3 regions of the Shinella sp. G-2 genome follow, and region 2 is predicted to be linked to each of the others. Evidence: predicted binding sites of a transcription regulator. Region 2 holds the regulator's gene; each other region holds the start of a gene.
The links. Region 2 encodes LexA, which represses DNA repair genes until DNA is damaged. Its sites were predicted from a motif close to TGTTCNNNNTGTGTTCNG; they were not measured.
Positions count from the first base shown of each region.

Region 1: V8U06_RS13260 (ImuA family protein) is a predicted target of LexA. The motif match lies at 8,910-8,927, and genes of this name have one in related genera.
Region 3: V8U06_RS01300 (ribonuclease) is a predicted target of LexA. The motif match lies at 919-936, and genes of this name have one in related genera.

Region 1 covers NZ_JBBEYH010000006.1:200,093-210,566, reverse strand. Annotated here, with positions in the region: gene V8U06_RS13290 (ABC transporter permease) at 1-202, shown strand, start outside; gene V8U06_RS13285 (P1 family peptidase) at 205-1,323, shown strand; gene V8U06_RS13280 (hypothetical protein) at 1,452-1,829, opposite strand; partial or broken gene V8U06_RS13275 (NAD(P)-dependent oxidoreductase) at 1,894-3,318, opposite strand; gene V8U06_RS13270 (error-prone DNA polymerase) at 3,496-6,687, opposite strand; gene V8U06_RS13265 (DUF6504 family protein) at 6,684-8,207, opposite strand; gene V8U06_RS13260 (ImuA family protein) at 8,122-8,880, opposite strand; gene V8U06_RS13255 (hypothetical protein) at 9,066-9,371, shown strand; gene V8U06_RS13250 (hypothetical protein) at 9,423-9,746, opposite strand; gene V8U06_RS13245 (GlxA family transcriptional regulator) at 9,822-10,474, opposite strand, start outside.
Region 2 covers NZ_JBBEYH010000009.1:135,754-146,227, reverse strand. Annotated here, with positions in the region: gene gltA (citrate synthase) at 1-842, opposite strand, end outside; gene V8U06_RS16420 (ComEC/Rec2 family competence protein) at 1,148-3,655, shown strand; gene lexA (transcriptional repressor LexA) at 3,646-4,371, opposite strand; gene V8U06_RS16410 (molybdopterin molybdotransferase MoeA) at 4,465-5,688, opposite strand; gene moaC (cyclic pyranopterin monophosphate synthase MoaC) at 5,688-6,182, opposite strand; gene trpC (indole-3-glycerol phosphate synthase TrpC) at 6,182-6,997, opposite strand; gene trpD (anthranilate phosphoribosyltransferase) at 7,006-8,028, opposite strand; gene V8U06_RS16390 (SurA N-terminal domain-containing protein) at 8,045-9,937, opposite strand; gene V8U06_RS16385 (Na/Pi cotransporter family protein) at 10,218-10,474, shown strand, end outside.
Region 3 covers NZ_JBBEYH010000001.1:249,450-259,923, forward strand. Annotated here, with positions in the region: gene V8U06_RS01295 (alpha/beta fold hydrolase) at 1-778, opposite strand, end outside; gene V8U06_RS01300 (ribonuclease) at 950-1,684, shown strand; gene ettA (energy-dependent translational throttle protein EttA) at 1,777-3,426, shown strand; gene V8U06_RS01310 (ArsR/SmtB family transcription factor) at 3,616-4,623, shown strand; gene metF (methylenetetrahydrofolate reductase [NAD(P)H]) at 4,625-5,530, shown strand; gene V8U06_RS01320 (DMT family transporter) at 6,014-6,943, opposite strand; gene V8U06_RS01325 (lytic murein transglycosylase) at 7,064-8,260, opposite strand; gene V8U06_RS01330 (glycoside hydrolase family 25 protein) at 8,390-9,166, opposite strand; gene V8U06_RS01335 (outer membrane protein) at 9,322-9,987, opposite strand; gene V8U06_RS01340 (putative bifunctional diguanylate cyclase/phosphodiesterase) at 10,217-10,474, shown strand, end outside.

The sequences.
Region 1 (10,474 bases), on a different contig from region 2:
GCTCGCCTTCATCATCTCGATGGACGACCTCGTCATCACCTATTTCATCGCCGGCGTCGACGTCACGACCCTGCCGATGTTCATCTTCGCCATGCTCCGGCGCGGCATCAAGCCGGAGATCAACGCCATCGCCGTGATGATGCTGACCTTCTCCTTTGTCATCGCCTCCCTCGGCCTCTATCTTCGCTCCCGGCAGAAATAACCATGACCCAAAAGACAAAGCCCCGCGCCCGCGATCTCGGCCTTCCCTTCACCGGTCGCACCGGCCCCTTCAACGCCATCACCGATGTCGAGGGTGTCGCCGTCGGCTTCCAGACGATCCGGGAGGAGAGCCCGCGCCCGGGTCGCAAGCTGCCGGTGCGCACCGGCGTTACCGCGATCCTGCCGCACAGCGAAAGCCGGACGCCGGTGCCCGTCTATGCCGGCGTGCACCGGTTCAACGGCAATGGCGAAATGACCGGCACGCACTGGATCGAGGATGGTGGCACCTTCCTCGGCCCCGTCATGATCACCAACACCCACGGTGTCGGCATCACCCACCATGCGACGATCCGCTGGATGCTGGAGCACTATGCCTCGACCTACGAGATCGGCGATTTCCTCTGGCTGATGCCCGTCATCGCCGAGACCTATGACGGCGCGTTAAGCGACATCAACGGTTTGCCGGTGACGGAGGCCGATGCGCGCGCGGCGCTGGACAACCTTGCCCGCGGCCCTGTCGCGGAAGGCAATTGCGGCGGCGGCACGGGCATGATCACCTATGGCTTCAAGGGCGGCACCGGCACGTCCTCGCGCATCGTCTCCTATGGCGGCAAGGACTATACGGTGGGCACGCTGGTGCAGGCCAATCACGGCCAGCGCGACTGGCTGACGGTCTGCGGCGTTCCCGTCGGCAAGCACCTTCAGGACAACACTCCGCAAAGCCAGCTCAAGGAGCGCGGCTCGATCATCGTCGTCATCGCCACCGATCTGCCGCTCGCCCCGCACCAGTTGAAGCGCCTCGCGCGCCGCGCCGCCATCGGCATCGGCCGCAACGGAACGCCCGGAGGCAACAATTCCGGCGATATCTTCCTCGCCTTCTCCACCGCCAATCCGCAGCCGATGGCCCATCGCGCGCCGGAAATGCTGTCCCTCGATATCCTCAACGACGAACATCTCGACGCCGCCTACATGGCGGCGGTCGACAGTGTGGAGGAAGCGGTTGTGAATGCCATGCTGGCGGCGGAGGATGCCGGCGGCACGCCGCATGACCGCCTGCGCGTCGACGCCATCAGGCACGATGCACTGCTTGACGTCATGCGGCAGTACGGCCGGCTCGCCTAGTCGGCGCGCCGAAGCTCATCCGAACCGCTTGGAGCATGTCAGGTTCAGATTGAACCAGGCATGCTCTGAATTCCTTTGTTTTCGTTGTCTTTTCGGGAAAACCGGTTTCCACTTTTCCCTGACAAACTCTAGTTGGCGTTGCCATCGGGGGTGACGCGCTGGCTGTCGCCGCCGGTGCCGGATTGCTGGGTGGGATCGCGGTCGGTCGGCACGGTCTGACCACCGCCGGGCACGGTGTCGTCGATGGTATCCTGCGTCGGGTTTTGCGTGCCGTTTGTCGTCGAGGACGTCTGGGAAGCGTCGACCGGCTCGGTCGGGTCACTTGCCTCGCCCCAGATTTCGACCGCGCCCCAGACGAGGAAGACCAGGACAAGGCTGGTGCCGAGCACCGTCAGCACAGGCCGTCCGAGACCGCCCTGGCGGCTCTCGCGCGCCGCGTAGGTCTTGCGGGCGGGGTCGTGGGTGCGGGTCAGCGGATCGCCGCGTTCGTCCTGCTGGTGGGTCATGGTCTGCACTCCCTGAAGTTCGTGTCAGGGAAAGAACTTGCCTTGGAACGGAAAAGTTCCCTTCTCAGGCTTCCGCCGGCCCGTCCAGTCCCAGCGCTTCGAGAAGGCGGCGCTGGCGCAGCAGAAGATGCGTCAGCGAGGCGACGTCGCCCTTCGCCGGCTGGTGCGTCATGCCCTCCTCCACCGCTTCCACGATGGCCTCCAGCGTATCGGCGATCTCGCGGGAAAGATCATGCAGGTCGGCAAAGGCTGGATCGATCGCAGCGGCGGCAAGTGTCGCCGTCGTGACGCGCCCGATGCCGCGCGGCACTTTCGCGCCGCCGTCGACATGGCCTTCGGGCAATTCGCCCTTCAGATTGACGACGCGGCGGTGACGGATGACGTCGATGATCTGGTCGACGGCCTGGCAGGCGCCGGCGACGCGCGAGGGGTGATCCGTATCCGCGGCGGCATGGGGCAGGAGTTCGAGCTTTCCGGCGTGCCGCTCGACAAGCTTCAGATAGGGCAGCATGGGGCCGCTGAGCGTACCGCTGGACGCGTTCTTGAAGAGATCGGCGTCGATGGCGACGTGGCGCACCTGGCCGGAAGCGAGCGCCCGGTCGAGTGCGAGCGTATCCACCACCTCGCCCCGGTCGTAGTTGACGAGAACGGCGCCGCGGTTCATCGCCGACAGCACGGTCTCGCCGACGAGACCCGCATTGGCATAGCGGCGCGTCGCCTCGTCCAGCCGGCCGAGGCCGACATGGACGGAGAGCGCATCCGCCCCGTCCGCCGCCTCCGCGGGGCCTGGCGCATAGCCGAAGCCTTCCGCCTCGATCCATTGCCGGTGCTGCGGGCGGGCATAGACGACGACGTCCATGCCGAAGGCGCGGGCGAGTCGCGCCACCTCCCGGCCGATATTGCCGTAGCCAAGCACGGCCATGCGCTGTCCTTCCAGCTTGGCGGTCGGATAGAGCTTCAGGTCGCGTCCCGTATCGAAATCGCCGGCGGCCACCCGCTGGTGCAGCAGACCGACCGGCAGATCGGGCGTCACCTTCAGGAGTGCTTTCATGGCCATCTGCGCCGTCGCGCGGCTGTTGATGCCGGGCGTGTTCATCAGCGGCGCCGCGCCGCCCTCGCCGTTGCCGCCGCCCCAGGAGGCAGAGCCCATATTGCCCGTGCCCGCGCCGATGCGCACGCCGCCGAGCGGAAAGACCGCCTGTTTGGGAATGAAGGTCGCCGCGGCGATCAACGCGTCGTAGCGCCCGTCGGCCGTCTGCGCGATGATCTCGGCTTCGGCGCTGAGATCCGGCTGGTAGAAGAAGTGAAGGCCTGGCGGCAGATCCTCGCGCTGGTATCCGCCCTCATGGAATATGCCGCCTCGTGCCGCGACATGGGCGCGAACCTCGCTCGGATCCGGTTCTCCGTCCGCGCCGAAACGAAGGCCGACGAGGTCGGCGATCAGCACCTTGTAGGCCCGCTGCGGGTCGTCCACCCGTCCTGCGTCTTCGTGATCCTGCATGACGCCCCTCCCTCTCCCTTCCTGTTTCGTAGGCGAGTTTTCCAGCCCGGGCAAGCCAAGGTCAAAACCCGCCTATGCCCGTCCAGGAGGCCCCCGGTCAGAAAGAGGAGAGAAGAAGATTGCCCATGACATCGCGTGCCTTCAACAGCCTCGTCGTGCCGTTACTTAATGGAAGTCGCGGGAGATGACGCGGATCGCCTGCGCCTCGCCAGCTTCCTCATGCCCGGCGATGCCGCCGCGGCGGGCGATGGTGGCAAAATCCATGGAGAGATCGGTAAGCTGCTGCACGACGAGATGCACCACCTCGCCCTCCCGCTGCACATAGCCTTTCATGCCGATCATCGGCGCGCCCATCACGATGGGCCGGTGAGCGAGAAAAACCTTGCGCCAGACGACGAGGTTGGCGATGCCCGTTTCGTCCTCGATCGTGACGAAGATGACGCCCTTGGCCGAGCCGGGTTGCTGGCGCACCAGCACGATGCCGGCCGTCTCGACCTTCTGGCGATCCTTGAGCCGTGTCGCTGCGGCGCAGCTGAGATAGCGCCGGCGCGTGAGGCTTTCGCGCAGGAAGCTCACCGGATGGGCCCGCAGCGTCAGCCCGACATGGCCGTAATCCGCCACCACCTCGCCGCCTGTTGCCATGGGGCGTAGCGCCACTGCCGGCTCGTTCAATTCAGGGATGACCGCCGCCTCCCTCTCGGCCGCTGCGGAAAAGAGCGGCAATGGCTCGTCCCTGAGGCCCCGGATCGCCCAGAGCGCTTCGCGGCGGGAAAGGCCGAGCGACGGCAGGAAGGCATCGGCCTCGGCGAGGCGAACCAGATCGTCGGACGGAAGACCCGAGCGGCGCCAGAAATCGTCGACCGAGACGAAGGCGTCCTGCTCCCGATTGAGAATGCAGGCGGCGGTCTTCTCGTTGTTGAGCCCCTTCACCATCCGCAGTCCCAGCCGCACGGCAAAACGCCCCGCCTCTTGCGTCGGCTCCAGCGTGCAGTCCCAGCGGCTTTGGTTGATGCAGACCGGCCGCACTTCCACGCCGTGATCGCGCGCATCGCGCACGATCTGCGCCGGGGCGTAAAAGCCCATCGGCTGGGAATTGAGAAGAGCGGCGCAGAAGATGTCCGGATGGTGGCATTTCATCCAGGCCGAGGCATAGGCGATGATCGCGAAACTGTAGGCATGGCTTTCCGGAAAGCCATAGGAACCGAACCCTTCGAGCTGGCGGCACATACGTTCTGCGAATTCCCGGGAGTAACGGTTTTTGACCATGCCTTCAACAAGCTCCTCGCGGAACTTGTCGACCCCACCGGTCTGCTTGAAGGTTGCCATGGCGCGGCGCAATTGATCTGCACGGCCCGGCAAAAAACCAGCACCAATAATCGCCACCTGCATGGCTTGTTCCTGAAATAGCGGCACGCCGAGTGTCTTTTTGAGAATAGCCTTCAATTTCGCGTCGTCGGGATAGTCTGGTTTCTCCACACCTTGGCGGCGTCTCAAATAGGGATGCACCATGTCACCTTGTATCGGCCCCGGCCGGACGATCGCTACTTGAATGACGATGTCATAGAACTCATTAGGCCGGAGGCGGGGAAGCATTGACATTTGCGCCCGGCTTTCGATCTGGAACGTGCCGAGCGTATCGGCCTTCGAGATCATCTCGTAGGTTGGCTTGTCATCGAGCTCGATATTCCAGAGACCTTTGCGAATACCCTTTAGCGCTTCAAGATATTCGAACGCCCGGCGCATGCAGGAGAGCATGCCGAGTGCCAGCACGTCCACCTTCATGAAGTTGAGAGATTCGATGTCGTCCTTGTCCCACTCTATAACTTGCCTGTCATCCATGGCAGCAGGCTCGATAGGCACCAGATCGTCCAGCCGGTCACGTGTCAGCACGAAACCGCCTGGATGCTGCGAGAGGTGGCGCGGCCGGTCGATCAACTGGCCGGCAAGCTCGAACAGCAACTTGATGCGGCGGTCATCGACATTGAAGCCAGCTTCGACCGCATGGCTTTGCGGCAGTTCGTTGGACCAGCCCCAGACCTGCGAGGAAAGGGACTTCAGCATATCCTCCGGCATTCCTAGCGCCCGCCCGACATCGCGCATGGCTGCGCGTGAGCGATAACGGATCACCGTTGCGCAAAGCGCCGCCTGGTTGCGTCCGTAGGTGTCATATATCCATTGGATGATCTCTTCTCGCCGCCCATGTTCGAAATCAACATCTATGTCGGGCGGTTCGCCACGTTCTTCCGAGACGAAGCGTTCGAAAAGCAGGCCGTTGCCTTGCGGATTAACCGCCGTTATCTCCAATACGTAACACACGGCGCTGTTCGCTGCCGAACCGCGTCCCTGGCAGAGAATACCCATCTCGCGCGCTTTCCGGACGATTGCGTTTACCGTGAGAAAATAGGGCGCATATTGCTTCCGCGCGATGAGTTCTAACTCGTAGTTTAGCGTGCCGCGTATTTCGTCTGGAATACCTTCCGGATAACGCTTGCTTGCCCCCTCCCAGGTGTATTTCTCCAGCGCTTCCTGTGGCGTGAGGTGGGTATATTCCTTCTCGTCGGGGTATTGGTATTTCAGTTCGTCCAGCGAGAATTGGCAACGCTCCATGATTTCCATCGTCCGGGCGAGCGCTTGCGGGTAGCGGGAAAAGAGGCGGTGCATTTCTTCCGGCGGCTTCAGGTAGCGGTCGGCGTGGCGCTCGCGCAGGAAGCCGGCATTGTCGATGGTCACGCTGTGGCGGATGCAGGTGACGATGTCCTGCAGCATGCGCCGGGCGGGCTCGTGATAGAGCACGTCATTGGTGACGACGGTGGGCACACGGTATTGTGCAGCAAGGTTCGAGAGCTGGAAGAGGCGCAACGGATCGTTCGGGCGACGGCGCAACGTGAGGGCGAGGTAGCAGCGACCGCGAAAGGTTTCGGCGACGCGGCGGAGGCGAAAGGCCGTCTCCTCGTTCGCCTCGTCCGGCACCAGAACAGCAAGCAGGCCTTCGTTCCACGCCACCACATCCGCCCAGTCGAGATGGCACTTGCCTTTGCCGGCCCTCTTCTTGCCGATGGTGAGCAGGCGACAGAGACGGGCATAGGCTTCGCGGTCCGTTGGGTAGACGAGCAGGGACATGCCATCGACCAGATCCAGCCGGCAGCCGACCACGAGGCGCACCCGGGGCGCCTCCTTGGCAAGTTCCTTCGCCGCCTTGTGAGCCTGGACGACGCCGGCGAGGCTGTTGCGGTCGACGACGGCAAGGGCATCGATGCCGAGGGCACTCGCCTGCGCGAAAAGCTCCGCCGCGCTGCTCGCCCCGCGCAGGAAGGAGAAGTGGGACGTCACCTGAAGCTCGGCGTAGCGCGGTTTCATGCGAAGAGCCCGTGCAGGAACCAGCGGCCGAGGCCACTGGCGGCCTGCGTCTCGTCCGCCGAGCGGTAGAGCCAGAAGCGCGCGCCCGTTTCATCCTCGACCTGGAAATAGTCGCGCACGGCGGCACGCTCCGCGTCGCGCGTCCACCATTCGCCAAAGATGCGTTCCGGCCCGTCGGCGTGCCGCACGCGCCGCCGCACGCCACGCCAGGTGAAAGAGGCGGGCGGATGGTCGGGCAGCAGCGCCATGACGTCGATCGGCTCCGGGCGGGCGAGCAGGCGGGCGGGGCGCGGCCAGCGGCCCTGCCAGGTGGCGCCGTCATCCGGCGCGAGTGGCGGGATGCGCTGGATCGAGCGCTCCGGCACGTCGCTTTCGACGGGGGCGATACGGTAAAGCCGGCGTGCGCCGATGCGGTTGGCGATCACGTCGACGAGGCCGGCAATATCCGCTTTCTCCTCCGCAATCAGCGAAGAGACCGCCTGTTGCAGCACGAGCGGTTCGGCGAGCGTTGCCGTCAGGTCCATGATTTCGATGCCGAAGCCCGGATCGATCGTCTCTATCCGGTCGCAGAGCAATCGGACAAGGCGCTTTTGATCCCGCACCGGCTGCGCGGTGCCGACGCGGATCGCCTGCAGGGAATTGTCGACGCGGTGGAAAAGCAGATCGAGCCGGCGTGCGCCGAGACCGCGTTTTTCCAGCGTATGGCAGAGGTCGTGCACAAGGGCGGTCGTGTAGCGCGCGATGGTCTCGGGCGCGCCGATCGGCTCGCCGAAGACTTTTCGCACGGTGGCAAGCTCGGGGTCGCGCAGTGGATCGACGGGCTCGCTGATCGTGCCCAATACCTGGTCGAGCCGCCGGCCGAGCGCAGCGCCGAAGCGCAGCACCAGGGGTGCGCGGGGTACGGCCAGCACGTCGCCGATAGTGGCAAAGCCGAGCCCATGCAGGCCTGCGACGGTTTCCGGCGCGATGCGCAGGCCCGGGATCGGCAGCGGCGATATTGCCGCCCTCGACCCTCCGTGCGGGAGGACGCGTACGGGATCGGCCAGGAACCGGGCGGCGGCATGGGCCGCCCCCCAGCTATCGGCCACCGCCGCGCGGGCGAAAATGCCGGATGCGGAGAGGCGGTTGACGAGGCCGGTCAGCATCTGCGCCTCGCCGCCATGCAGGTGGTCGGCGCCGGTCGTGTCGATGACAAGGCCATCCGGCGGGTCGGGGGCGACGATCGGCGCGTAGTGCTGCAGGGCCCACAGGGCAAGGCGCTGCAGCGCGGCGGCATCGGCGGCGGGGTCGGCGGGCATGGTCAGGATGTCGGGCCGCAGCGCATGGGCCTTGGTGAGCGGCATGCCGACGCGAAGGCCTGCCTGTTCGGCCGGCCGGCTCACCGCCGTGACGATGCGGCGCGATCCCTCGCGTCCGACGAGAATGAGCTGCCTGTCAGGCGGAGGCGCTGCGGGACCAAGCGTCCGCCGCAGGCGATCGATCGGCCAGCCCGGAAGAAAGAGCGATACGACCCTCGGCATCGGATGCCTCCACGTCAAAGTCCGCCGCTTCGCCGGCCCGGCAGCGTACGAGTTGCAACAGCCACCGCGCCCGGCCGATGCCGGGCACGGGAAGCGGCGCGGACGGCCGCAGGGACACCCGCCAGCGCGTGACGGCGGCGGACGGCAGGGCAAAGACATCCGCCGGCCTGCCGCGCGGCAGACGGCGCAGGGCGATGCCAAGCGTGCCGCCCGCCTCGGCGGCAAGCTGCAGGCGGCGCGAGGCGGTCATCGACAGACGCGTGACCTCCGCCACGACGGCGCCGAGCCCGCCATGCCGCAGCCCCTCTTCGAAACAGAGGAGCAGGCTCTTCTCGTCGCCTGCCTCGGCATAGACAACGCGCCCCGGCGCGAGCCCCGCCTGCGCCAGCGCCGGGGCGAAGAGGTCGGGCTGCGTCAGACACCAGAGCACCTGCCCCCGGGTGCGGGCGGCGATGCCGGCGGCAAAAAGCATGGCGGCCGTGCCTTCCACGGCATCCTCGCTGCCACCGCAGATCTCGTGCAGGCTGGCGAGGGCCAGCCCACCGCCCGGCAGGCGGCCGTCGATGTCTGGCACGCCGAAAGGCAGCACCGCCCGGTCGGGCAAGGCGCGGCCGTCGAACTGCCGGATGCGCTCGCGCAGGTCGGCGACAACGGCATGGGCGGAGGCGGACATCGGCTTTGCAGCTCCTGTTGAAGGATGTTTGTTCTTTATTTGTTCTCAATTTCGGCAGGAGTCAACCGCCCTGCCGTACGGGAAAGATCACAGTTTGAATCATGCCCGGGAACCAACGGGCGCGGCGGAAGTTCTTCTCCACGCCATTCTCATCATTCAAGTCCATCAATTCAGGAGACAGGCCCATGGCTGACGAAAAGAGCACCGGCAAGCGCACGCTCGGCGTCGTTGAAAGCGGCGACAGCATTTCGCAGGAAGCGCGTGCCGCGGCTGCGGAAGCGACGGTGAACGAACAGATCGAGGCGCTGAAGACGGAAATCTCACGCCTGAAAGAATCGGCAGGGCTGATTGCCGAGGGCACGGGCAACCTTGCCGTCGCCAAGGCGGAATCGTTGCGCGATGAAGTGCGCCGGACCATTCAGGCCAATCCGCTTGCCACGCTCGCCGGGGCTGCCTTCATCGGTTACCTTTTCGGCCTGCGTCACCGATAAACGGTTTCTCTTCCAAAAAGAAAAGCCCGGCATTGCCGGGCTTTTCTGCGTTCAGAACCAGCGCTGGCGGCGGGGTGGCTCGTTTTCGAGGGTGCCGAGCAGGTAGCCGACGACGAGGCCGGCAAAACCCGCTGCAAGCACCACCGTCGACATGGCTGCGGGATGCTCGCGTGCGGCTTCCGCGACCGCCGCGCCCTCGTTCCGGACATAGCGGCGGGCCGAGCGCATGGCAGGGCGGGCGGCCTCGACGGCATCGCCGGCCCGGTCGCGCATCGCCTCATAGGCCTCGGCACCACGGTCGCCGAGATCCTTCTGGAGCTGGGCGAGTTCGGCGCGAAGGGCGGAAATCTGGGATTGAACGTCGGTGCTTGCCATTGCGGTCTCCTTGTCAGAATGGAGAGGCAACGGATGGCGCGCGGCTTGGTTCCCTGGCGGCCTGGAAATCGCCCGTCAGCCAGCCTGTCGGCGGCCGTCGCGGCGGATCTGCGAAGGCGTGTCGCCGAAGGCGGCGCGGAAGCGGCGGGTGAAGTGCGACAGGCTTTCGAAGCCGGTTTCCAGCGCGATTTCGATCAGCGGCTTGTTGGTGCGCATCACCATGTTCAGCGCGGCCGCCATGCGGATCTTCATGTAGATCGCGCTCGGCGAGGTGCCCATGTCGCTCTCGAACAGGCGTTCGAGCTGGCGGCGGGAAACGCCGGTCATGGTGGCGATGCTGTCGATCGAGAGCAGATCCTCGGTGTGCTGTTCCATCATCATGATGGCGAGATGCACGCGGCGGTCGCGCGCTTCGAGGCCGAGGGGATTGCGCGGCTGAAGGTCGGTGGCATCGCGCCGGTGGCGGATCTGCAGGATTTCCAGCGCATTGCGCTCCGCCGCTTCGCCGACATGATGGCGCACGAGCGTCGCCGCGAGATCGGCGACGCTGCTGCCGCCGGCGCAGGTGGCGACCTTGCCGTCGAAGCGGAAAATCTGCTCCGAGGTTGCCTCGATATCCGGGAAGCGGCCGCGGAAATCGCGGTGGTGCAGCCAGCTCACGCAGGCCGTATGGCCCTTGAGCAATCCGGCTTCGGCGAGGATGAAGCTGCCCGTACACAGGCCGATGA
Region 2 (10,474 bases):
GAGCCGATTTCCGCGAGCATGTTCAGCGCCGCTTCGTTGGCGCCGCCATGCGCCGGGCCCCAGAGGCAGGCAATGCCGGCCGCGATACAGGCGAAGGGGTTGGCGCCCGAAGAGCCGGCGAGGCGGACCGTCGAGGTGGAGGCGTTCTGCTCGTGGTCGGCATGCAGGATGAAGATGCGGTCCATGGCGCGGGCAAGCACCGGGTTGACCACGTAGTCCTCGCAGGGAACGGCAAAGCACATGCGCAGGAAGTTCGACGCATAGTCGAGGTCGTTCTTCGGGTAAACGAAGGGCTGGCCGATATGGTACTTGTAGGCCATGGCGGCGATCGTCGGCATCTTGGCGATCATACGCAGCGAAGCGACCATGCGCTGGTGCGGATCGGTGATGTCGGTCGAGTCATGGTAGAAGGCGGAGAGGGCGCCGACGCAGCCGCACATGACGGCCATCGGATGGGCGTCGCGGCGGAAGCCGGTGAAGAAGCGGCTCATCTGCTCGTGCACCATGGTGTGGTGCGTGACGCGGTAGTCGAAGTCGGCCTTCTGGGTCTTTGTCGGCAGTTCGCCGTACAACAGAAGGTAGCAGACTTCGAGGAAATCGCCGTGTTCGGCCAGCTGCTCGATGGGATAGCCGCGGTGCAGCAGAACGCCTTCGTCACCGTCGATATAGGTGATCTTCGATTCGCAGGAAGCCGTGGAGGTAAAGCCGGGGTCGTAGGTGAAGGCGCCGGTATGTTTGTACAGGGTGCCGATGTCGATTACATCGGGGCCGATCGTCCCGGATCGCGTCGGCAGTTCGACTGTCTTGCCATCGATCGATACACCCGCGCTTGTTCCTGTCATAACGATCCTCCGTTGTTTCAAATGGCGGCACGAGGTTGTGCCCGGCCCATGAACATGCTCGTTTTGCTAGCCCATTTACGGTGCCCTGCCAAGCGATACGAAAGGCAAATTGTGCATTGCGGAAATGGACTTTCCGGCAACGCAATATCTACCCTTTCCGGGAAGTTGCAAGCAACCTTTGAGAGTGTCCTTCAAATTATGGAGGTGGCATCCTTTCTGTCTGGCTTAGCAATTGCGAAGCATCTGACGGTTGAAGATTTCTCCGTTCGATTGCACAATCGCATGGAGGGAACGGGGCCGGGGACATGGCCAAGGTGGAAGTCGCCGAGCGGGAAGACATGTCCGAGGCCGATGCCTTCCGGACAACACTTCCCGATGCCGTCGCGCCAGCCGCGCCAGGCCCGACAGGGCGGCGTCCGACGCTTTCGGCGCGCCTGCGCCATGCCGCTTTCCGCTTCGGGCATCGCGCCTTCGGCCGGCAGAACCTCGCCGAGGCCTTTGCGCAGGAGCGGGCGCATGGCCACTTCTTCCTCTTCGTTCCGGTCTTTCTCGGCATGGGGGCGGCGCTCTGGTTCGCGGCCGCATCGGATCCGCCGCTCCGCGTCCTGATCCTGCTTCTCTGCGTGACGCTCTGGCCTGCCTTGCGGCTCAGGCATCGCGAGGACTGGATCGCGCTTGCGGCCGGCGCGGCGTTCCTCGTACCGGCGGGCATGCTGCTTGCAGCGCTCGAAAGCGCGCGGCTGAATACGGTCGTTCTGGACGCACCCGTCACGAGCGAGATCGGCGGCCGGGTGCTGGCGCGGGAAAGCGATGCGCGCGGGGCCATTCGCTATCGCATCGCGCTGGAGGCAACGCGCGATCCGGTGCTGAAACGCGCACCCGGCGTGGTGACCGTGCTTGCGCGCAGCCGGCATGAGCCGGTCGCGATCGGCGGCGGCATAAACGGGCGAGCGCGTCTCAACCCGCCCTCCGGGCCCGCCCTTGCCGGGCTCAACGATTTCACCTTCGACGCCTATTTCGCGGGTACGGGCGCCATCGGCTATTTCTACAGCGCGCCGACGGCGGTCGTGGCCGGAGAAAGCGGTTTCGAGGGGCGTATCCGGGAGACGATCGCGGGCTGGCGCAACAACCTCACCGAGCATATCCGCAGCCGCATCGGCGGCGATGCCGGCGCGATCGCCGCCGCGCTCGTGACGGCAGAACAGCGCGCGATCGACGAGGACACGGTCGAGGCTCTGCGGCAGGCGGGACTTGCCCATGTGCTTGCCATTTCGGGGCTGAACATGGTGCTGGCGGCCGGCATCTTCCTGGTCGGCGCACGCGGGCTCCTGGCGCTCATACCGGGGTTCGCCGAACGCTATCCGACGAAGAAGATCGCGGCCGCGGGTGCGCTCGTCATGGTGACGCTCTACATTCTCGTTTCGGGCGGCGCGATCTCGGCGGTGCGCTCCTGGATCATGATCTGCGTCATGCTCGTCGCCGTGCTTTTCGGCCGTTCGGCCATCAGCCTGCGCAATGTGGCGCTTTCGGCGATCATCATCCTTGCGGTGACACCGTCGGCCATCACCAATCCGGGTTTCCAGATGTCCTATGCGGCAACGCTCGGCCTCGTTGCCGGCTATGCCGCCTGGCGGGAGCGACCGGCGCGGCAGGAGGGGCGGGGAGGACCGTTCCAGCTTTTCGGCGGGGCGGTGGGCCGCTTCCTCGGCGGACTGCTTCTGTCCTCGCTGATCGGCGGCGTTGCGACGCTGATCTATTCCGTCGGCCACTTTCACCGCATTCCCGCCTATGGGCTCGCCGGCAATCTGCTGGCCATGCCTGTGATCAGCGCCATCGTCATGCCGTTCGGCCTCATCGCCGTGCTGCTGATGCCCTTCGGTCTCGACGCCATTCCCTTCGCCATCATGGGCAAAGGCATCGAATGGATGATCGCGCTGTCGAACTGGGTGGCCGGCTGGAAGGGGGAGATCGTGACGGGCCGCATTCCCCCGCTCGCCTTCCTGCTGATCGGTCTCGGCGGCGGCCTTGCCTGCCTGCTGCGCACGCGCCTGCGGCATGCCGGGACGCTGCTCGTGCTGTTCGGCGCCGGCCTTGCGTTCTGGCCAGGCGGCGCGGCGCCGGAAGTGCTGGTATCGGAAGACGGGCGTCTCGTCGCCATCCTTGAGAACGACAGTGCCGCAACGAACCGCGCCCGGCCGACGGACTTCATCTACGATCAATGGCGCCGCGCGCTTCGCCTGAGCGGCCACCGGAAGCCTGAGCTGCGGAAGACCGCCGGACTGTTTCGTGAAGAAGCGAACGCCGCCGACGGTGCAGGCGAAACTGCCAGGGATGGGAAGCGGCCGCGCCGGAAGGCGGACCGGCAAAACGCCCTGGCCGCCATGACGGACGCGTTCGCCACGGCCGGAAAGACGCGGGCCTTCGTCTGCGAGGCGAAAGCCTTCTGTGCTGCGATATCGCCGAGCGGCTGGCGGATCGTCACGCTGGAAGACACCGCGTTTCTCGGCACGGCCTGCGACAATGCCGATCTCGTCGTCGTGCCGTTTCCGTTGCGGATCGATGCGTGCCGTTCAGGCGCGCGACTGGTGACGGCTCGCCACTTGCGGCGAACGGGCGCACTGGAAATCAGACCTGCCGACGCGGGGCAATCGGCTGACGCGGGTACGGGTGTATCCGCGCGCCTGTCTGCCGCTCCTCTGTCCTCCGCCATCGTGACCCCCGCGGTCGAAACGCTCGACCGGCCCTGGGCGCGACATCGCGCCTATGACTGGCGCACCGGCAGTTTCACGCCGGCGGTGGCGGCTCAGTTGTAGCGGCGGATGAGGCCGACGAGCTTGCCCTGGATCTTGACGCGATCCGGCCCGAAAATGCGGGTTTCGTAGGCGGGGTTGGCGGCTTCGAGCGCAATGGAGGCGCCCTTGCGGCGGAAGCGCTTCAGCGTTGCTTCCTCGTCATCGACGAGCGCAACGATGATCTCGCCGGGATTGGCGCTACTGGCATTGCGGATGATGACCGTGTCGCCGTCGAGAATGCCGGCCTCGATCATCGAATCGCCCTTCACTTCCAGGGCGTAGTGGTCGCCGCTGCCGATCATCTCGGCGGGCACGGTAATGTCGTGGGTATTGTTCTGGATGGCCGAGATCGGCACGCCGGCGGCGATGCGGCCCATGACCGGCACGGAGACCGAGGAGGACATCTCGACCGCAGAAGGCGCACTGCGCTGCACGGGTGCGGGCGCCGCCGGCTGCTTGCCACGGCTGCCTTCGATGACGGAGGGCGAGAAGCCGCGACGCGGCTGCAGGCTCGGCGAATAGGCGTCCGGCAGCTTGATGACTTCAAGCGCGCGCGCCCGGTTGGGCAGGCGGCGGATGAAGCCGCGCTCTTCGAGCGCGGTGATGAGGCGATGGATGCCAGATTTGGAGGCGAGATCCAGGGCATCCTTCATCTCGTCGAAGGACGGAGGAATGCCGGATTCCTTCATACGCTCGTGAATGAACAGGAGCAGTTCCTGTTGTTTGCGCGTCAGCATGGCCTCTCCACCGAGAATCGTGAAACAAATCCAGAACATACACTATCTGTTCCATATGTGTTCTGCAAGAGGCCGCTGAAACAATAATACTGTTCAGGCGGCGGGATCGCGCAGCAGGAGGACCGTGCAGGGCGCGCCCGCCGAGGCCGCAGGGGCATTGGGGGGACGAACCAGCAGACCTTCGGCTTTCGCGAAGACCTGCATCATGGAAGAATCCTGCTTGTCGAAGGGCGTGACCGTCAGGTTGCCCGCCGGGTCGAGCGCGATTCGCGCCCGCACATAGTCCTGCCGATGGTCGTTTTCCTTGAGCGGCACGGCGGCCACGGCCTGCCGCAGCCGGTTCTTCGGCGGCAGATGGGCGAGGCGGCGGACCAGCGGTTCGAGGAAGAGATGGGCGCAGACGAGGCTGGAAACGGGATTGCCGGGAAGGCCGACGAACTGCACGGGGCCGAGGCGGCCGACCATCAGGGGCTTGCCGGGGCGCATGGCGATGCGCCAGAAATCGAGTTCCATGCCGGCCTCGCCGAGCACCGGCTGGACGAGGTCGAAATCGCCGACCGAAGCGCCGCCGAGCGTGACGAGCACGTCGATGTCCTGCGCCAGGGCCTTGCGCACGGCCGCAAGCAGGGCCTGCTTGTCGTCGCCGACGATGCCGAGGTCGATGATCTCCGCGCCCGCGGCCCGCGCGATGGCCGAAACGCCATAGGTGTTGGAGGCGATGATCTGGCTGGCGCCGGGTGGCGTGCCCGGCGGCACGAGTTCGTCGCCGGTCGCCAGCACGGCGATGCGGGGGCGGGCATAGACGGCAAGATGGGCATGGTTCATCGCGGCCGCGACCGTCAGGCGGCCGGCATCGAGCACGTCTCCGGCCTTCAGCACCACGTCGCCTTCGGAGAAATCCTGGCCGCGCGGGCGGATATGCCGGCCTTTCGGCGTGAGGAACGTCGTGCGGATGCGGCCGTCCTCGAGGACTTCGGCATCTTCCTGAAGAAGAACCGTATCGGCAAAGGCGGGCAGCGGTGCGCCGGTGAAGATACGCACGGCCTCGCCCCGCCCGGCGGTGCCCATGAAGGCATGGCCGGCGGCCGAGGTGCCGGCGACCGTGAGGATCGCGCCGCGCTCGGCGATGTCGGCGTGACGGACGGCGTAGCCATCCATGGCGGAATTGTCGAAGGGCGGCTGGGTGAGGCGGGCGGCGACGTCCTCGGCGAGCACGCGGCCTTCCGCCTCGTGCAGCGCAACCGTCTCCACCCGGCGAACCGGCTTCGCCGCCGACAGCAGGCGCTCTAGGGCGTCGGCGACGGGCAGGAGGGCCATCAGGCGTCTTCCCGCTTGTAGTCGCCCGAACGGCCGCCGGATTTTTCCCGGAGGCGCACGCCGCCGATTTCCATTTCGCGGTCGGCGGCCTTCGCCATGTCGTAGACGGTGAGGCAGGCGACGCTGACGGCCGTCAGAGCCTCCATTTCCACGCCGGTGCGGCCGGTGAGCTTGGCCATGGCCTCGACCCTGAGGCCGGGAAGCGCACGGTCCTCGCGGATCTCCAACGCCACCTTGGTCAGCATCAGCGGGTGGCAGAGGGGGATGAGGCTTGCCGTCTGCTTGGCGGCCATGATGCCGGCAAGGCGCGCCGTGCCGATCACGTCGCCTTTCTTGGCATCGCCCTTGAGGATGAGGTCGAGCGTCGCCGGCGCCATGCGGATGAAGCCCTCGGCGACGGCGATGCGCACCGTCTCGGCCTTGTCGCCGACATCCACCATGTTGGCTTCGCCGGAGGCGTCGATATGGGTGAGCGTGCGGCCGTCGTCGGCCATCATTCCGCCGCCAGCATGCCGGCGTCGCCGGTGAGCAGTTCGCGCGTGGCGGCCGTCACGTCGTCCTTGCGCATCAGGCTTTCGCCGACGAGGAAAGTGGAAATGCCGACCTTGCCGAGGCGCGCGCAATCGGCATGGGTGAAGATGCCGCTCTCGCCGACGAGCAGCCGGTCGTCCGGCACCATGCCGGCCAGCTTTTCCGAGACGGCGAGGTCGACGTCGAAGGTGCGCAGGTTGCGGTTGTTGACGCCGACGAGCTTGGACTTGAGCTTCAGCGCGCGTTCCATTTCCTCTTCGTCATGCACCTCGATCAGCACGTCCATGCCGAGCGAGAAGGCGGCGTCTTCCAGCATCTTCGCCGCGTCGTCGCCAAGCGAGGCCATGATGAGGAGAATGCAGTCCGCGCCCCAGGCACGGGCTTCCAGCACCTGGTAGCTGTCGAACATGAAATCCTTGCGCAGCGCAGGCAGCGCGCAGGCTTCGCGTGCGGCGGTCAGGAATTCCGGCGCGCCCTGGAAGCTCGGCGTATCCGTCAGCACGGAGAGACACGCCGCGCCGCCCGCCTCATAGGCCCTGGCGAGCGCCGGCGGATCGAAGTCCGGGCGGATGAGGCCCCTGGAAGGGCTTGCCTTCTTGATCTCGGCGATGAGGCCGAAACGGCCTTCGGCCTTGCGGTCCCTGAGGCTGGCGAAGAAGCCGCGCGGCGGCTCCTGGTCGCGAATGCGGGCGCGAAGCTCGGCAGGGGCGACGCGCGCCTTGGCGGCGGCGATTTCCTGCAGCTTGTAGGCTTCGATCTTCTTCAGAATGTCGGTCATGGCCAATCCTACTCCGCCTGGCCTTCGTTGGAAACCGCTACGAGACGTTCCAGCGCGGCGCGGGCGCGGCCGCCTTCCAGCGATTCGGTCGCGCGCTTCATGCCGTCGGCCAGCGTTTCCGCCTTGCCGGCGACGACGATCGAGGCGGCGGCATTGGCGAGCGAGATATCGCGATAGGGCATATGCGCGCCGCCGAGCACGGACAGGAGAGCGGCGGCATTGTGCGCGCCGTCGCCGCCGCGCAGATCGTCGAGCGTGACTTGTGGCAGGCCGAAATCGGCCGGCGTCAGTTCGAAGGTGCGGATCTTGCCGTCCTCCAGCGCCGCGACCTGCGTGGTGCCGGTCGTGGTGATCTCGTCGAGGCCTTCACCATGCACGACCCAGATGCTTTCCGAGCCGAGGTCGCGCATCACCTCGGCGATCGGCACCAGCCATTGCGGCGAGAAGACACCGAGCAACTGCCGCTTGACGCCGCCGGGATTGGAGAGCGGACCGAGCAGGTTGAAGATGGTGCGCGTGCCGAGTTCGACGCGCGACGGGCCGACATGCTTCATCGCGGGGTGATGCAACTGCGCGAACATGAAGCCGAGGCCGGCATCGTGCACGCAGCGGGCGATTTCGGCGGGGCCGATATCGAGCTTGACGCCGAGGCAGGACAGCGCGTCGGCCGTGCCCGACTTGGAGCTGAGCGCGCGATTGCCGTGCTTGGCGACCGGAACGCCGGCGCCCGCGACGATGATCGCCGCGAGCGTGGAGATATTGTAGGTGCCGGCACCGTCGCCGCCCGTGCCGACGATGTCCATGGCGTCGGCCGGCACGTCGACCGGCAGCATGCGGGCGCGCATGGAGCCGACGGCGCCGTAGAGCTCGTCCACGGTCTCGCCGCGCACGCGCAGCGCCATCAGGAAGCCGCCGATCTGCGAGGGCGTCGCCGCGCCCGACATGATGATCTCGAAGGCGCCGCGGGCCTCTTCCCGGTCGAGCGCTTTGCCGGCGGCGACCTTGGCGATGTAGGGTTTCAGGTCGGACATGCGGTTCCTTCTTCCCTTATTGCCGCGCCATGCTCTGTTCGGCGAGCGCGCGGTTGATCGAGACGCCGTAGGTGGCCTGCAGCGCGTTCACCATCTGGTCGAGGATGTCGTCGCCGCTGGTGCGGGCGAGGGCCGCGATCTGCTGCTCCTCGTTGGAAAGCGCGTCGGTGGTCGCGTCCGCGTTTACGTCCGTCACCTTCAGGAGAATCTGGCCTTCGCCATCGACGCCGGGCGCCGCGGCAATATGGCCGAGCGGACCGCCAAAGGCCGCTTCGACGGCGGCGGGGCTGAGGATCGGGTCCTGCGCGCCACGGTGCAGGCCCGTCTTGTTCTCCACGACCATGCCAAGCTCGGTGGCGATGGCGGCAAGATCGCCGCCCTTGCGCACGCGCTCGGCCAGCTCTTCCGCCTTCTTGGCAAGCGTCTGGCGCTGCTGTTCGGCCGTCCAGTCGGCGACGACGCGTTCGCGCACTTCGTCCAGCGTGCGGTCGTGATCGGGGATCACGTCGAGAACCTCGAACCAGGCATAGCCTTCGCGCCCGACATTGAGCGGCTGGGTTTCCATGCCGACATCCGTCTTGAAGACCTCGCCGATAAGGGCGGCCTTTTCCGGCAGACCGTAGACTTCCTCGCCCTTCTGGTCGTTGCCCTGGGCATCGGCCGCTTCGACCGTCACGGCCTTGAGGTTGTTCTTGGCGGCGGCCTCGGCGAGCGTCAGGCCTTCTGCGCGGCTGTCCTCGATGCGGTCATGCACGGCGAGAATACCATTGGCGGCCTCGGTGAGCGCAAGCTCGTTGCGCAGCTCTTCCTTCACCTCGTCGAAGGTCTTCAGGTTTTCCGGACGGATGTTGGTGATGCGCAGGATGATCGGTCCGAAGGTGCCATCGATGACCGGCGTCGTGCCGCCATCGGCTGCGACCGCGAAGGCGGGCTCGGCCAGCTTCTGGTCCGGCACGTTCGCCTTGGTGAAGTCGCCGAGCAGCACGTCGGTGGAGGTCTTGCCTTCCTCGGTGACGAGGGCGTCGAAGGTGGTGCCGGCGGCGAGCTTGGCGGCAGCGGCGTCCGCGGCCGCGCGATCCTTGAAGGTCAGCTGCTCGACGGTGCGTGTTGCCGGCGTCCGATACTTTTCCTTGTTCTTCTCGTAGTCGGCCTTCAGCGCCTCGTCGGTGATGGCGGCCGTGTCCATGATGTCCTTCGGCTCAAGCGCGACATAGACGAACTTGCGGTATTCCGGCGCGCGGTACTTCGCCTTGTTCTGTTCGAACCAGGGCGCGAGCACGTCGTCGGCAGGCGCCTTCACCGGGTCGATATTCGCATTGCTCAGCAGAAGGAAATCGATGGTGCGCGCCTCCTTGCCGTATTGACGCAACGCCGCCGTCAGCACGTCGGGCGCCTTGTAACCGTCGGTGACGGCTTCCACGACCTGCGTGCGGATCGCAGCCTGGCTGCGGTTGTTGATGTAGTCGTTTTCCCGCAGGCCGGCATTGCGCAGTACGGCCGAGAAGGCCGTGCGGTCGAACTGGCCGTTGACGCCGCGGAAGTTCGGATCGTCGCCGATGAGCTGGGCGAGGCGTCCCTCGGACAGGCCAAGGTTCATGTCGCGCGACAGCTGGTCAAGCGCCGCGCCGGCGGCAAGCTCGGCAAAAACCTGGTTCTCGACGCCGACGGCGCGGGCCTGTTCGGCATTCAGCTGCATGCCGAAGCGTCGCGACAGGGCTGAGATCTGGTTCAGATAGGCAAACCGGAAGTCCGTCGGCGAGACCTTGACGTCGCCGACCGTGATGACGGCGTTCGCCGTGCCGGTGACGAGGAAGCCCGAAACGCCCCAGACTGCGAAGGAACCGACCAGTACGATCATCAGGGCTTTTGCCACCCAGGTCTGGGAAGCGCGTCTCAGGGCGTCGAGCATCGTCTAAATTTCCTCATATCGTCGGCCGTGCGGCCGGAAACCGTCTCTTAACGGAAAGTTTGCAGGAATTGAAGTGGAGAGCGCGCGTGCCTCATCCTGCAAAATCATGGTTGCCGCAAAACGGCCGGCATTTGGCGATTTCCTTTGCCGGCAAAAGATTTTTTTCTGAAATTATTGGCATATTCCGGCTGAATTCCACTGTCATAATTTGAAAATTCGTGTTCCGATGAGGGTTCGCTTCGATGAGTCCGTCGCGAAGCCAGGGGGAGGGAATAAAAAGGTGGAATCCACGATCGTCATGATCAACCTTTTCGGCGCGGTCGCGCTGCTGCTCTTCGGCCTTGCGCTGGTGAAAGACGGCGTGACGCGGGCCTTCGGGGTCAAGCTGCGCTCGGGCCTTGCGCTCGGCACGCGCGGGCCGTTCCGCTCCTTCTTCGCCGGTTTCGCCGCGACTGTCGCACTGCAGAGTTCGACCGCGACGGCGCTGATGATCGCCTCCTTCGTGGAAAAGAATCTGGTGCGGGCGCGCATGGCGCA
Region 3 (10,474 bases), on a different contig from region 2:
GCGTCGCCCGGCCGCGATCCGTCGCCGGATCCTCGTCGCCGCCGACGAGATGGACCGGCAGCGTCTTCGGCAGCCGCGCCAGCCCTTCGATGGAGGCATCGGCGAAGGTCACGGCGAAGATGTCGATCCACATGGAGACGTTGACGTCGAAGCCGCAGAGCGGATCGGCGATATAGGCATCGACCTCGCTGGCTTCGTGCGACAGCCAGTCGAAGGCCGTGCGGTGGCCGGGAATGGACTTGCCCCAGGCGGCGAAGGTGAGCTTCGGCAGGATGCCGCTCGGCACGTCCGATCCCTTCAGCATGCGTTCTCCCGCCAGCACGACCTGCGCGAGGCGTCCGGTGAGACCCGGCTCTAGGTTGGAGTTCCACACGGCGAGCGCGTCGATATCCGACGGATGCGCCTCGGCGAAGGCGAGCGCCAAAAGCCCGCCCATGGAATGACCGAAGAGCACGACCGGCAGGCCCTTGTGGCGGCTGACGGCGTGGTCGCGTACGGCGCGCATGTCGGCGATCACCCGCTCGATCCCGTCTCGCGGCGCAAACTGGCCGCGCGGGGCGTCCGGCGCGGTGGTGAAGCCGTGGCCGCGATGGTCGTGCGCATAGACATGAAATCCTTCCGCGGCCATGCGCGCGGCAAAGGCGGCATAGCGCGCGCTGTGCTCTGCAAGTCCATGGCTGACGAGGAGGATGCCCCGTGCTTCGCCGCGCGCCGGTTCGTGCCGTAGCGCCAGCGCCGCCCCGCTCGGGCTCTTCAGGGTTTCTGTCTCTGAAAACACGGCCATTCCTCCCGTTTGTCAGAGGTCAACGCGATTTGGCGTGCAAAGACAATGGGATGCGGCGTGTATTTTGAAATTTACTCCCGTATGTCGCGATTTTTCAGATTCAGGGTTGCAATTTTCCCGTTTTAGTCCGTAAATGATCTTGCTTTGTTCCATTCGGAGGTCGCCATGAACATGAAAGCTGCCTTGGCCTTTCTGGCCGCCTGTATCTCCTTCCTTCTCGCGCCCGGGCTTGCCCTGGCCCAATCCGCGCCCGTGGACGGTCCGGCCCGCGAGATCCTCTCCATCAGCTGGCAGTCCGGCTATTGCGCCGCGCGGCCGAAAAGCGGCGGCTGCGCGGACTTCTCCGCCGCGTCGCCGGCCGCAAGCCGGTTTTCGCTGCACAGCCGCTTCCTGGCGCGCAAGAGCTATTGCGGCATCGAGGCCGATCTCCAGCAGCGGGCGCGCAAGGGCAAGTGGACGGACCTGCCGGCCATCACGCTCGCCTCGGCCACGCAGGAGCGCCTGCTGGCGGCGATGCCGGCTGCGCGGCTCGGCCTCGACCGGCAGCAATGGCTGCGCAGCGGCAGTTGCGTCGCGGCCTCGCCGGAGGCCTATTACAGCCGCTCGCTCGACCTGCTCGATCAGTTGAACGCCTCGCCGGTATTGGCACTCTTTGCCGACAAGGCGGGCGGCACGGTGACGCTCGCCGAAGTGCGCGCCGCCTTCGATACGGCCTTCGGTGCCGGTGCCGGGGAGCGCGTGCGGCTCACCTGCCGCAAGGTGGACGACAAGGCCATCGTGATCGGGCTCACCATTGGCGTGGCGAGCGGCGAGGGCACGCTTGCCACCCTGATCGATGCATCGTCGCCGACGAAATCGCGCTGCACGGAAGGTTTGACGGGGACGGCGCAAGCCGGCTGACAAACGCCTTCGCCCGCGGCTTTCGCAGATTGCCGCGGGCGTAGAATTCGCCTACATAGCGGGCAAATTTGTCCGATCCGGAGCGCGTTTTCATGGCACGTCAGTTCATCTATCACATGTCGGGGCTCAACAAGGCCTACGGCAACAAGAAGATCCTCGAGAATATCCACCTGTCCTTCTACCCGGATGCCAAGATCGGTATCCTCGGCCCGAACGGCGCGGGTAAGTCGACCGTGCTGCGCATCATGGCCGGCCTCGACAAGGAATTCACGGGCGAAGCCTGGCTTGCCGAAGGCGCGACCCTCGGCTACCTGCCGCAGGAGCCGCAGCTCGACGCCTCGAAGACCGTGCTCGAGAACGTCATGGAAGGTGTCGCGCCGAAGAAGGCGATCCTCGACCGCTACAACGAACTGATGATGAACTATTCCGACGAGACGGCGGAAGAGGGCGCGAAGCTCCAGGACATCATCGACAGCCAGAACCTCTGGGACCTCGAAAGCCAGGTCGAGATGGCGATGGACGCGCTGCGCTGCCCGCCGGGCGATGCCGGTGTCGAAAGCCTGTCGGGCGGTGAAAAGCGCCGCGTCGCGCTCTGCAAGCTGCTGCTCGCCCAGCCCGATCTCCTGCTGCTCGACGAACCGACCAACCATCTCGACGCCGAGACGATCGCCTGGCTGGAAAAGCACCTGCGCGAATATCCCGGCTCCGTGCTGATGATCACCCACGACCGCTACTTCCTCGACAATGTCACCGGCTGGATCCTCGAACTCGACCGCGGCCGAGGCATTCCCTACGAGGGCAACTATTCGGCCTATCTGCAGTCGAAGTCCAAGCGCATGGCGCAGGAAGAGCGCGAAGAGGGCGCCCGCCAGAAGGCGCTGTCGCGCGAGCAGGAATGGATCGCCTCTTCGCCCAAGGCGCGCCAGGCCAAGTCCAAGGCGCGTATCCGGGCCTATGACGAGCTGGTCAAGGCCGCGGCGGACCGCCGTCCCGGCGATGCGCAGATCGTTATTCCGGTCGGCGAACGCCTCGGCAACACGGTCATCGAGGCGGAAAACCTCACCAAGGCCTATGGCGACCGCGTTCTCATCGAGAACCTCACCTTCAAGCTGCCGCCCGGCGGCATCGTCGGCGTCATCGGTCCGAACGGCGCCGGCAAGACCACGCTGTTCCGCATGATCACCGGCCAGGAAACGCCGGATTCGGGCTCGATCACCGTCGGCGAGACGGTCGATCTCGGTTATGTCGACCAGAGCCGCGATGCGCTCGGCGGCGACAAGACCGTGTGGGAGGAAATCTCCGGCGGCAACGACGTGCTCAAGCTCGGCAAGCATGAAGTCAACAGCCGCGCCTATTGCGGCGCCTTCAACTTCAAGGGCGGCGATCAGCAGCAGAAGGTCGGCACGCTCTCGGGCGGCCAGCGCAACCGCGTGCACCTCGCCAAGATGCTGAAGGGCGGCTACAACGTCATCCTGCTCGACGAACCGACCAACGACCTCGATACGGAAACGCTGGCGGCGCTTGAAGACGCGCTGGAAAACTTTGCCGGCTGCGCCGTCATCATCTCGCACGACCGCATGTTCCTCGACCGCCTCGCCACCCACATCCTCGCCTTCGAGGGCGACAGCCATGTCGAGTGGTTCGAGGGCAACTTCGAGGATTACGAGAAGGACAAGATCCGTCGCCTCGGCGCGGACGCCGTCAACCCGAAGCGCGTGACTTACAAGCGCCTGACGCGCTGAGCGATGCAACGCCCCGAAGCGGGCCAGTGGCGGGCATCCGCCGCATGCCGCCCCGCGACGCCTATCAAAACCCCGGTTCGCCGGGGTTTTTCTTTGCCGCTGTTGATGGGAAGATCGCGACACGGATTGGCTCTTGCGCGACGCAAGTTAATCACATAAACATATCTTTATGTCTTGATTGGAAAGATCATGGGCGACACGCAAAAACTCGGACTGGACGACATCGTGGAGATCCTGAAGGCGGCGGGCGAACCGACGCGCCTTCGCCTGCTCGCGCTCCTGTCGCATGGCGACCTGACGGTGACAGACCTCACGGACATTCTCGGCCAGTCTCAGCCGCGCATCTCGCGTCACCTGAAGCTGCTTGCCGAAGCCGCGCTGGTCGATCGCTACCAAGAAGGCGCCTGGGCCTTCTTCCGGCTGAGCCAGGGCGGCCCCGCCGTCGCGCTTGCCCGGCAGCTACTCGATGCGGCCGAGCCGACCGATGCGGTCTTCGCCCGCGACGACGAACGGCTGCGCGTGCTCAAGAAGATCCGCGCCGAGAAGGCGCAGGCTTATTTCAGCCGCAACGCGGCGGAGTGGGATGCCGTGCGGCGCCTGCATGTCAGCGAGGCGGAGGTCGAGGCGCGGCTTGCCGCGATGATCGGCACCGAGCCGGTCGACGGCTTCCTGGACCTCGGCACCGGCACCGGCCGCATCCTCCAGCTCTTCGAGGGCCTTTACCGACGCGGCGTCGGCGTCGACGCCAGCCGTGACATGCTGGCGGTGGCGCGCGCCAATCTCGACCGCGCGGGCATCACCAAGGCCTCGATCCGCCATGGCGACATTTTCAACCTGCCGCTGGAACGCGACGAGTTCGATGTCGTGACGATCCACCAGGTTCTACACTTCCTCGACGAGCCGGAAGCGGCGGTCGCGGAGGCGGCGCGCATGCTGGCCCCCGGCGGCCGGCTTGCCATCATCGATCTTGCCCCGCACGCGCTGGAGCACCTGCGCGACGAGCACGCCCATATCCGCCTCGGCTTCTCGCACCAGACGCTTTGCGAATGGCTGGAGAAGGCGGGGCTTTCCGTCGAAGAGGTCGTCGATCTCAAGCCCGCGCATTCGGCCGCCGATGCGCTCACCGTGACCATCTGGCTTGCCCGCGACCAGCGCGAGCGGGCGGCCGACCCTATCGCGATCCGCAGGAGGAGTTGACATGAAGCCGGCGACCGCCATCCGAGCCCACAAGGACATCCGTCTGTCTTTCGAGTTCTTCCCGCCGAAATCCGCGGAGGCCGAAAGCCAGCTCTGGGAAACGGCCGCCGAGCTTTCGGCCTATGATCCGGGCTTCATGTCGGTCACCTATGGCGCGGGCGGGTCGACCAAGGCGCCGACGCTGGCGACGGTCCGCCACCTTCTTTCCATGGGCCTGCCGACGGCGTCGCACCTCACCTGCGTCGGCGCGACCAAGGAGGAGGTCCACGCCGTCGTCGCCGAATTCCAGGCGGTCGGGGTCAAGCATTTCGTGGCGTTGCGCGGCGACCCGCCGGGCGGCGTCGGCACGGCCTACCAGCCGCATCCCGGCGGCTATGCCAATGCGGCGGAACTGGCCGCTGGCCTGCGCGGTCTCGGCGATTTTGAGGTTTCCGTCTCCGCCTATCCGGAAAAGCATCCCCAGAGCCCGGACGTGGCCGCAGACATCGACATGCTGAAGCGCAAGGTGGACGCCGGCGCGACGCGCGCGCTGACGCAGTTCTTCTTCGAGAACGACGATTTCGAGCGCTACCTGGAGCGTGTGCGCAAGGCGGGCATCGACATTCCCGTCGTGCCGGGCATCCTGCCGGTGCACAATCTCGGACAGGTCCAGAAATTCGCCGGTCTCTGCGGCGCCACGGTGCCCGGCTGGCTCGCCGACCGCCTCTCGCCCTTCGACGACCGGCCGCAGGAGCGTGCCGCCGTCGCCGTCGAACTGGCGATCCGCCAGGTGGAGGACCTGATCGCCCGCGGCATCAACGAATTCCATTTCTACACGATGAACCGCGCCACGCTGGTTTCGGCGGTGTGCGACGGCGTGGGCTTCGCGCGGATCGGCCGGAGCCAGGCGGCAGGCGCGGCGGCCTGAGGCTTCACCGGCAGAACCTGAAAATGAAAACGCATGGCGCCGTCTCCGGGGCCATGCGTTTTTCGAATTCGTGTGGGCAGGGTTTCTTGCTTTTGTCCCTTGCCCTTCCTTTGCGCTGTGTCGCCCTCAGATGAAGATCATCGTTGCGACGAAGAGGAACGCGGCACTGATCACCAGAACATTCAAGGAATGTGTGAGTCCCATGGCTGACCTCCTTGCGTTTACGATCCAATATTACGACCGAAAAAAGCGGGTTGGAAAGGTGTTTTGTTGCTGCGTTGCAACATCACGGCTTCGCCGGATGGTTATTCACAGTGCTAACTTCCTGTATTTTCTCCCTTATTGCGCATGCCACAAAAAATTCACAATCCCTACCAAATGACGAATGCCGGCATTGTGCATTTACCATTGTGGCATAAGTCGGGCCCGCATTGAGGCGGACGCCTTGAGAAACGGGCAGGCTGCGGCTTTGTTCCAGCCTCTTCAGGCGCTGCGGAAGCGGGCGAAAACACGCCCGTCGAGCACCACGAGCCCCAGAAGCACCAGCGCCATGCCGGCAAGGCCGAGCGGCGTCAGCCGTTCGCCGAGGAAGAGCATGCCGGCGAGAATCGCGCTTGGCGGCACCAGCAGGGTGACGAGCGAGGTGTTGGTGGCGCCGGCCGCCGCCATGATCCGGAAGAACAGGATATAGCCGTAGGCCGTGGACAGCAGCGCCAGCGCCAGCACGGCGAGGATCGCCGGCAGCGGCGGCAGGGCAAGCTGCCAGGGCGTATCGAGGCTGAAGGAAACAGGCAGCATCAGCAGCGTCGAGGCCGTCAACTGGCCGGCGGCGGTGACGGGCGGCGCGACGCCGCGGAAGCGCTTGCCGTAGGTCGCGGCGAGGCCATAGGAAACGGCGGCCAGAACCGGCAACAGGACGGCCCAGAGCGGCGGGCCGCCGTCGCCGGTGAAGGGCGCGAGGGCACGCGGGCCGATGAGGACCGCCGTGCCGGCCAGGCCGATGAGGCAGCCGGCGACCTTTTCCGGGGAGAGTTTTTCGTCCGCTGTCATGCGGTTGGCGATGAGCACGGTGAAGATCGGCGTCGTCGCGTTGAGGATGGAGGCGAGACCCGCGCCGATCTGCGTCTGGCCGAGGAAGATCAGCATGTGCGGGACGGCATTGTTGATGAGGCCGAGCAGCAGGAACTCCCGCCAGCGGGCGCGCAGCGTCGGATAGATGCCGAAGCGTCCGGCAATATAGATGTGCAGGGCGAGGGCGGCGATGCCGACGCGCAGCAGCACGAGAGTTGCCGGCGGTACATGGGCAACGGCGACGCGGGCGAAGAAGAAGGAGCCGCCCCAGATCATGCCGAGGAGCGCCAGCAGGCCCCAGGTCTGTGCGCTCATGCGTGTGGTGGTCGCCGTCTGCTGCATCGCTCTTTCCTTGCCGCCGCGCAAAAGCAAACGGCGCATGTCCGGTTCGACCGGGCATGCGCCGCTTCAGGTCTTCAAGGACCTATAGCACCGGGGTGGCCGGGGGCCACCCGATTTCCGTCAGAGGGCGGAGAGCAGGGCCTGCGTCGCCCAGCCGTCGGCCGGAAGGCCGAGGCGCAGCTGTTCCTTCTGGATTGCCGCGCGCGTACCGGAGCCGAGGATGCCGTCGATCTTGCCGACATCATGGCCAAGGCCCTGCAGCTTGGTCTGGAGCTGCTTCATGCCGTCTTCGGAAAGACCTTCCTCCGGCGCGCCGCGCTCATAGGGCGGAGCGCCGGCAAGGCGCGTCGCGAAATAGGCGGCCGACGTCGTGTAGATGAAGGACTGGTTCCACTCGAGATAGATGTTGAAGTTCGGGTAGGTCATGAAGGCCGGGCCCTTGCGGCCCTGCGGCAGCACGAGCGAGGCTTCGAGATTGCCGAAGGACGTGTCGCCGTCGCGCGGCTTGACGCCGAGCGCGAACCAGTCGCCCGCCTTCATGCCCGGCTGCAGGCCGGTCTTCTCGAAGGGCAGGACGTCCGGCACGGAGACTTCCTGGATCCAGGGCTGGCCCTTGGTGAAGCCGAGATGCTGGATGAACTTCGCGGCGGTCAGGATCGCGTCCGGCGAACTCTGCTTGACGTTGATATGGCCGTCGCCATCGCCGTCCACGCCGAATTCGATGATGTCCTTCGGCAGCATCTGCACCTGACCGATCTCGCCGGCCCAGGCGCCCGTCGTGCCGTTCGGGTCGAGGTCGCCATGGCCGACCATCTCGACGGCGGCGAGAAGCTGCTTGCGGAAGAGTTCCGGGCGGCGGCAGTCATGCGAGAGCGTGACCAGCGCGTTGCGGGTGTTGAAATCGCCCTGCACGGCGCCGAAGTCGGTTTCCATCGCCCAGAAGGCGGCGATGATCGGACCGGGCACGCCGAACTCCTGCTCGGCGCGGGCGAAGACCGGGGCGAGGTCCGTCAGCTTCTTGCGGCCGATATCGAGGCGCGACTGGCTGACCGTGCGCTTGGAGAATTCGAGGAAGGTCTGGCGGAAGACGCCCTGGGCGCGGTCACGCGACAGGACCTTCTGGTCGATTGCGGCACCGGCAAGGGCCTTGTCGGCGACATCGGCGGAAACGCCGCGCGTCAGCGCCTCGGCCTTCACACCCTGAAGGAAGGCGTCGAAGTCGCCGCCGCAGGCTGCTGCCGTCTGGGCGTGTGCGCCGCCGGCGAAGAGGAAGGCCGCGAAGCTCGCCACAAGTGTCGTCTTCAGGGTTTGCCGCATCTTACTGCTCCTTGGGCCCGTTGCCCGCTGTCTCGGTTGCCCCGGCTGTCTCAGATGAATGTGACGGAAGCAAGAAGAAAAAGGCAACCGCGGCGTGCTGTCACCCTTTCTCACAGACTGTTGTCGCAATCAGCGGGAAACCGAGGCGACCCACGTGTTCCAGTTCTTCGCGGAGCCCGCGAAGACGTTGATATCCGTGTCGCCGGAAATGCCCGGAATGACGCCCGTCGACGTGTATTGCCAGAAGGCCCACTTGCGCGTCGCGTAGATGTTTTCCGGATGCTCGGCGACCGCTCGCAGCCAGAAATGGTATTTGTCGAAATGGCCGACGAGGTTGTCGCGATGGAAATCGACGGTCGTGTAGATGATCGGTCGCTTGCCGTAATGCGCTTCGAGGCGGTCCATGAAACGCTGCAGGGCGGTGCGCACCTCGTCCGGCGGCGGGCGCAGCTTGCAGGTCGGCGAGGCGGGGTTCCATTCCGCATCCAGCACCGGCGGAAGCTGCACGGCCTCCTTCGGCACGTTGGCAATGAACCAGTCGGCCTGCGCATCCGCGGTCGAGCAGAAATAGTAGAAGTGATAGGGCGCATGGGCGAGACCGGCGGCGCGCGCGCCACGCCAGTAGTCGGCAAAGCGGCTGTCGATCCGGTCCGTTCCCTCGGTCGCCTTCAGGAAGGCGAAGGAGACGCCACTCTTCTTCACCGTCGCCCAGTCGATATCGCCGTTCCATTTGGACACGTCGATGCCGTGCACCTGATGGCGATGCGGGCTGCGCGCGCCGAAATCCTGCGGGTCCTTGTCCTCGAAGCGCGGAACGGAAGCCGTGGACACGAGGTCGTAATCGGTGGTGGAACAGGACGTGGCGAGAAGGGCGAGGGGCAGAAGTGCCAGAAGGAGCCGACGCATGGAGGTCCCGTTGTTGCGCGTTTACCAATCCTGCCTCGAATGGACCGGGCCGTAAAGGGGAGCGCGCGAGACGGGTCCTCGACCTATCGCGTATTTTCGTAAAATTACGGTTAGCGCGCGGTTAAGCCGGAGCGAGGGTGCGCTCCGGCCTGCCGTCAGAACTTCATGCTCACACCGACCATGATCGAATGCGAATCGATATCGCCGTCGACGCCGGCCGCGTTGAACACGTCGGACTTGCTGTAGTCGCTGTAGCGATATTCGACTCGCCCCGCCATGTTGTCGGTGAAGGCGTGCTCGACACCGGCACCGATCGTCCACCCATGCAGCGTGTCACTTTCATTGGCGCCGGTGTTCACGTCCTCCAGGCGCGCATGCGTGAAGGCGTAGCCGCCGGTGCCGTAGATCAGCGTGCGGTCGATGGCATAACCGAGACGCGCGCGGACGGAGCCGCCCCAGGTCGTTTCCGTTTCCAGCGTCGTGCCGCCGGCCGGAAAGCGTTCGTCGTTGAAGTCGCGCTTGATGTCGGCTTCAACGCCGTACACCCAGCCATCGTTGAAGAAATTATAGCCGGCAAAGGCGCCGAGCGCGAAGCCGCCGAGGTCGCGGTTGAGGGCGGTGACGCCGTCGGAATAATCGACGCCCGTCCAGGCGTAGCCGGTGTTCACACCGACATAGAAACCGCCCCAGTCGTAGACGCCGGCCACCTCGGTGATCGGGGTTTCGACGGGCGGCTCGGCGATGGCCATGTCGGCTGCAAGGGTTGGCAGGGTGCCCGCGGCGACGAGGATGGCGGTGGCACCGAAGATCGTGGATTTCATGTGATGGTCCTTCCCACTCGATACTCGCGCGAAGCCCCGCACGCGAATGACAACAAGCGACCTAACGCGCGGACGGAGCCAGGGTTCCCAAGAAAACGCCCCCCTGAATCTTGGGAGCGAACGCCAACACTCGCTTAACACTCTGTCATTCTTTGTCGGCTAGAACATCCCTCGGGCCGGTTGCGGCCGGGACCACCCTGTTGTCATGATAACAACGGTTTAGGGTTACATGATGTTGAAAACCTTGTTGCCGAGGATCGAGCAGCGCTATGCGCTGGCGGGATCGATCTTCGGAGCTTTCCTTCCCACCATTTGTCTTGGCGCCGACCAACTGCTGCGCGATAGCGCGCAGGCAAGTCTTTTCGGTTTTTCAGCGCCCACCGCCACCGCGCTCGCCCTGATGCCGATCTTCTTTGGCGTCGGCTTCTACCAGATCGGCCGGTCCAAGGCGCAGCTCGTCGACGAACTCACCCAGCGCCGCCAGACC